Regions from separate parts of the Ruminiclostridium herbifermentans genome, predicted to be linked through region 1. Evidence: predicted binding sites of a transcription regulator. Region 1 holds the regulator's gene; the other holds the start of a gene.
What was found. Region 1 encodes Rex, which represses fermentation and respiration genes when NADH is low (regulators of the CRP and FNR family bind a similar motif). Its sites were predicted from a motif close to ATTGTTAANNNNTTAACAAT; they were not measured.
Positions count from the first base shown of each region.

Region 2: the regulator Rex is predicted to act here: its motif matches at 1,647-1,666, upstream of adhE (bifunctional acetaldehyde-CoA/alcohol dehydrogenase).

Region 1 covers NZ_CP061336.1:741,886-745,282, forward strand. The annotation lists gene csaB (polysaccharide pyruvyl transferase CsaB) at 1-286, opposite strand, end outside; gene EHE19_RS03175 (redox-sensing transcriptional repressor Rex) at 1,089-1,736, shown strand; gene EHE19_RS03180 (prephenate dehydrogenase) at 1,983-3,080, opposite strand; gene aroF (3-deoxy-7-phosphoheptulonate synthase) at 3,067-3,397, opposite strand, start outside.
Region 2 covers NZ_CP061336.1:578,707-582,103, reverse strand. The annotation lists gene adhE (bifunctional acetaldehyde-CoA/alcohol dehydrogenase) at 1-1,438, opposite strand, end outside; partial or broken gene EHE19_RS02440 (sugar ABC transporter permease) at 2,366-2,497, opposite strand; gene EHE19_RS02435 (ATP-binding cassette domain-containing protein) at 2,470-3,397, shown strand, end outside.

The sequences.
Region 1 (3,397 bases):
TTTTAATTGCATATGCAAAAATATTGGCTTTTGCGCCATGAGAATGAATTATATCAAAATCATTTTTATTAACAAAGTTAATAGATTTTTTTATATCCAATAAAACATTGGAGGATTTTATAACTTCTACCTTTAGTCCCATTGCACGGGCGTCATCTGCAAAGGCTCCCGGTCTAAGACTTAAAAGAGTAACGTCTATATGGGAAGTGAGTTCCTTTACCAGAGATAGAACGTGTACCTTTGCTCCACCGACATCTCCTCCGCCGATTATGTGCAAAACTTTCATTTTAGATCTCCTCATATTTTCAAATATTTAAGCTATTTACAAACTACCGCATAAATAGTTTTAATTAGCTTGTTACTAAGCTGTATAAGTACTATGTGAATTTATTCTAAGTAACATATTTCATAAGATGCCTCATGTATATTCTGATAGAACAAGTGCGCCGTTCTGAGAATTTAAGATGCCCCTAGAAATATATGACTATTTTATCACGCAATTTTATTTTTGACACTATGAATTTTATATAGAACAATTGTTTAAAAGATTTTAATTTACTTTAGATTCACAATATAGATTATTAATTCATCATTTTCTAATAAAAAATTAATGGTTTGAGGGATACTTAGCAATAGATTGCTGAAAAAAATAATTAAATAATACTTAGCAATAGATTGCTGCAAAAAAATTAATTAAATAATAATTAGATAATAATTAGATAATAGAAAAACAGCTCAAATTTCTAACGAAAAGTCTAGTTATTTTCACGTTTTAAAACTTGTTATTACTAAGAATAAACTTATTATATGAATTGGTTAAATTTTAATTTGATGAACTAAAAATATTGGACTGCGAGTTTAGTTTATTAATATGAAAGGTTGTGTAAGCATAATGTGTCTACTGACTGGATTCTTGGGACATTTGTTGATTAATATTCAAGGTTTTGTAAACATGTAATTTTTTAAAAGTATGGCTGATTAATACTATAAATTTACTGTAATACCAGGTAAAGGCAATAGTTATTGACAATAAAATAACAAAGATGATATAATACGTACACAAACAGAGTTATGGGGTGAGGATTCTAATGAATTCAAAGAAAATTTCTATTGCTGTAATAAAAAGGCTTCCTAGATATCATAGATATCTCAATGATTTGCTGGAGATTGGTATAAAAAGAATATCCTCAAAGGAATTGAGTATAAGAATGGGAATTACAGCTTCTCAAATCAGACAGGATCTTAATTGTTTTGGAGGCTTTGGACAGCAGGGGTATGGATATAATGTTGAGTCTTTATATAATGAAATTGGAAATATTATGGGAATCAACAAAACATTTTATGCAATTATAATTGGAGCAGGAAATATGGGGCAGGCACTTGCCAATTATGTGAACTTTGAAAAAAGAGGTTTCAAAATAATAGGTATATTTGATTCAAATCCGGACATCATAGGAAAAACAATAAAGAACATAGAAGTTTTGGATATCGAAAAGTTGGACGAGTTTGTATCAAACAATACTGTAGATATTGCAATGTTGTGTGTTCCGTATGAAGTTACAGCTTCTATTGCTGATAAAGTTGGCAGGTTAGGAATTAAGGGCTTATGGAATTTCTCTCCAATGGACTTAAAAATTCCATACGATGTTATTGTAGAAAATGTTCATTTAAGTGACAGCTTAATGGTTTTGGGCTACAAGCTAAATGAGAAGTTTAACAGAGAAAAAAAGAATTAGTCTTTAAAAGACTTATTTTTTGAAGAAATAGTTTTAAGATAATATACTTTAGTAATTACATATGAAATAATACAATTAACTATAAAATTTCTTATGGGCTATTTTTTAAAAATCTTGATAAGGCTTCTATAAAGATAGACTCTTTATGCATGAAGTTTAAATATGTATAAAGAAGTTTATTTAACTGTATAAATTAAAACGGACGGCTAAAAGCCGTCCATAATTTTTATATTCATTTTATATTCATTAATCTTTTCTAAATACTTTATATTGACAATCTGAAAGTATTTTATAAGCACTATCGGTATTATCTTGATCTAAGAATGTTATTCTAAGACATCCCTGTTCATATTCACGGCTATTCGAAACATTGATATTTTTAATATTAATGCCATTATTACCTAACAGTGTAGCTATCCTACCAATAATACCAGGCTTATCTTCTATATCCAAAATCAATTCAAAACTTTTGGGAATAAGACCAACAGGGGAAGCAGAAAAACTATCTCTGAAGGCTTTGGCATTACTAAAAAAATTATATATTTCTCTGTTATTTGAACTATTAATATTATTTATAGTAGTATCAATTATTTTTTTACATTTATCAAGCAGTTCAATTATAATTTTGCTATTGCTTAGTACAACATTTTCCCACATTGTTGGATTAGAAGAGGCTATACGTGTAATATCTTTGAAGCCACCAGCGGCCAAAAGCTTTATTAATTCAGGATCATTCTCGTTTTTTGCCAAAGTAACTAATGTAGAGGCTATGATATGAGGTACATGGCTAATACATCCAGTTACTAAGTCATGTTTTTCAGGCGAAACAATAATAGGAATAGCACCAATTCCACTAAGTAATTCCGCTAATGCAGCTAATGCAGTTTCCGTTGCTGTCTTAGTTGGCGTCAATACATAATATGCATTTTGAAATAAGTGGCCAAAAGAATTGGAATATCCTGATTTTTCGGTACCAGCCATGGGGTGCCCGCCAATAAAAATTGGCGGGTTTTCAAGACTGTCTATATAGCTGCAAATTTCATTTTTTGTACTAGCAACATCTGTAATAATACAGTTTTTATTTATATTTTTTGATAATTGGGCAATAAACTCAATAGTTTTTCTGATTGGTGTACAAATGAATATTATATCTGAGTTCCATATTTCTGAACAGCATTCACTAAAACCTTTGTTAATAACGCCATCTGACTCTGACATTTTGAGTGACTCAACACAATTATCTACGGCATATATTTGTAGGTTTTCATTTTGATGACGAAATGCCTTTGCCAAGGAACCGCCGATTAGTCCAAGCCCAATAATTGAAATATTATTTAGAACCATAAGTAAACTCTCTCTCTAAAATTGGTGCCAGCTTAGAAATATCCTTGCAAAGTGAGTCAAATTCGCTAGAGTTTAGCTGCTGCGCAGCATCAGATAATGCACACATTGGATTTGGATGAACTTCTACAATTAGTCCATCTGCACCTGCTGCTATTGCTGCTCTAGCTAATGGGACAACGTATTTTGACTTACCAGCTGCATGACTAGGGTCAACAATAACGGGCAAATGACTAGTATTCTTAACTACAGGAACAGCACTCAAATCAAGAGTATTTCTTGTGGCTGTTTCAAAAGTTCTGATACCTCTTTCGCATAGA
Region 2 (3,397 bases), 160 kb from region 1:
CATCCTTAAGTTCTCTTAATGCAACACCTAAGCAGCCCTTTTTAAAATATACCTTTTCTGGTGCTCTAAACCATAACATATTTTCTCGCCTTTCTGCAACAGTCTTAATATTGATAAGATGCTTAACTCCAACATTCTCAGAAACTGAATTTCCTCCCCATGAACCACATCCAAGTGTTAATGATGGTTCTAATTTGAAGTTATACAGGTCTCCTATTCCTCCATGTGCAGATGGTGTATTTATAAGAATTCTGCAAGTTTTCATTGCTTCAGTAAATTTATTAATTTTCTCCTTACCGCTTACTACATTGATATATAAAGAGGATGTATGTCCGAACCCCCCATCAGCTACTAGCTTTTCAGCCTTTGCCAATGCATCTCCAAAGTTTTTTGCTCTATACATTGCTAAAATAGGTGAAAGCTTTTCATGTGCAAACGCTTCTGATAGTTCAACAGATTCTACTTCACCAATTAGCATTTTAGTATCATTAGGGACACTGAAACCTGCTAGTTTTGCAATAGTATATGCAGATTGACCAACTATTTTTGCATTTAAGACTCCATTAATCAAAATAATATCTCTAACCTTTTGAGTCTCATCTTTATTTAACATATATGCTCCACGACGAACAAACTCTTTTCTGACCTCATTATAAACCTTGTCTAGAACTATAACTGACTGTTCTGAGGCACAAATCATACCATTATCAAAAGTTTTTGAAACAATAATTGAACTAACCGCCATTTTTATATCAGCACTATCATCAATAATAGCTGGTGTATTACCAGGCCCAACTCCAATTGCAGGCTTACCTGATGAATAAGCTGCCTTAACCATTCCAGGTCCGCCAGTGGCAAGGATTATATCTGCTTCCTTCATAACAATACCTGACAGTTCAATTGAAGGTTCATCTATCCAACCAATAATTCCTTCTGGTGCACCTGCTGCTACAGCTGCATCTAGGACTATTCGTGCTGCTTCGATAGTGCATTTTTTTGCTCTAGGATGTGGTGAAAAAATAATACCATTTCTTGTTTTCAGAGATAATAATGCTTTAAAAATTGCAGTTGATGTAGGGTTGGTTGTTGGTACTATAGCCGCTATTACACCTAATGGTTCAGCAATTTTAGTTATTCCAAACGCTTCGTCCTTTTCAATTACACCACAGGTTTGAGTATCCTTATAGGCATTATAAATATACTCTGATGCATAGTGGTTTTTTATAACTTTATCTTCTACAATTCCCATTCCTGTTTCTTCATGTGCCATTTTTGCAAGAGGAATTCTATTTTTATTAGCAGCTAGTGCGGCAGCCAAAAATATTTTATCTACCTGCTCTTGAGTATAGGTTGCAAATACTTGCTGTGCTTGCCTTATCTCAGATATCTTTTCCTGCAAACTCTCTACACTATTTACCACTAAATTTTTATTTGACATAATTATTCACCCTCCATTTTTAGATTTTAACGCTTAGATTCAAAACGAAATTTTTCTATTTGCAGAAAATTTCATTACATAAGCGGTAATTAACAAGGCGGAAAATACTCTCACTTCCTAACAATTAAAATCGGTAATAACCATTTAAAAAGTGGGACGCTTGCTTCCCTCGGTATAAATACTGCTTAGTTGTAATAACACTCTAATTATTGTTATTTTTTTAACAATCAATTGTAAAAAAAATATAACTTACATAAATTGTATTTACTAATGACTAAAATGCATATTTTTAATATGTTAATTATTTAACAACTTCTACAATTACATTTTACAACCTTGTTAAATAATTGTCAATACTATATTTAAAATAATTTTTTGAATTTATTATAGATAATTACTATTAAACTTTGACAATAAAATATATACAACAAGCATTAATAAACTTAGAAACTATATATTATAGATGTTCAAACTCATAATAAAAACGGTTCTATATCTGAACTTTGAAAACTTCAGACCAAGAATTCTACATACCCTAAAAATGAACAAGAGCCAATCACTCGTTAAAGCGATCGGCTCAGTAAAAATTTCAGTTTACTGTTCCACCCCAACTATTTACATAAACCCGAAAAAAAGCAATCGGCCCTTTAATAATTTCAGTTTACAGTTCTACCCCAACTATTTACATAAACCCGAAAAAAAGCAATCGACCCTTTAATAATTTCAGTTTACAGTTCTACCCCAACTATTTACATAAACCCGAAAAAAAGCAATCGACCCTTTAATAATTTCAGTTTACAGTTCTATCCCAACTATTTACATAGAACCCAAATAAAAAGCGCACATAGCGAAGAGCATTAATACTCCCTACCATGTGCACCTTTAAAAATAATTGTAGTTTCTATTCTTAGCTATGTAACTTTCATACTAATTATTATTAGACTTTGACTTAGTGTATACATCAAATGCAACGGCTGCTAAAAGAACCATACCCTTTATTGTCTGCTGCCAATCGATTCCGACTCCCATAATTGACATACCATTATTTAATACGCCCATTTAGTGGTGTTCTTCTTATAGACGGCAATCCTGTATCTATTGAAGATGTCAGTAATGCTAGGACAAATGGAATTTATTGCGTATGGCAGGATATAAATCTATACCCAAACCTTACTGTAGCAGAGAATATTTTTATGGATTATTCCTATTCAAAAAAGAAATTATTTACAACAGTAAATAAGTATAAGATGCATCAAGATTGCAATGATATTTTTAAAAGTTTCGGCATAGATATTAATCCACGATCTACTGTAGCCCAATTGGGATTTGCCCAAAAGCAGTTAGTTGAAATAGTAAAAGCTTATGTATCCAATGCAAAAATTATAATATTTGACGAGCCTTCTTCTGCATTTACTTCCTCTGAAAAAGAAATTATATTTAAAATTATACGTTCACTAAAAGAGAAGAATACTGCTATTTTTTATATTACTCATTTAGTAGAGGAAATAGAGTTGATTGCAGATAGATTTACAGTAATGCATCAGGGCAAAGTTATTGGAACTCGTAAAGTTGGCAGCGGAACCAAAGAAGATATAATTAAGATGCTTTCTGTACCAGCTGAAGTAAAGCGTTACCCTCGGTTAGACATACCTCTCGGTGATATAGTTATGTCAGTTAAAGACTTAAGTGCAGCTGATATCCTTCATTCAATAAGTTTCGATCTGAGAAAATCAGAGATTCTAGGTATAACTGGGCTTATGGGTGCTGGAAGATCACTGCTTGCACAATGTCTCTTTGGCATAGTTCCCATAAAAAGCGGTTGTATCGAAATAGATGGGCAAAAACAAAAAATTACATCCCCACATGACGCAATAAAAAAAGGTATTGCTTTTCTTCCCGAGGATAGAGCTGTAAGTTCTATATTTGGTTGTCTCAGCTTGGAAAATAATGTTACTGTAT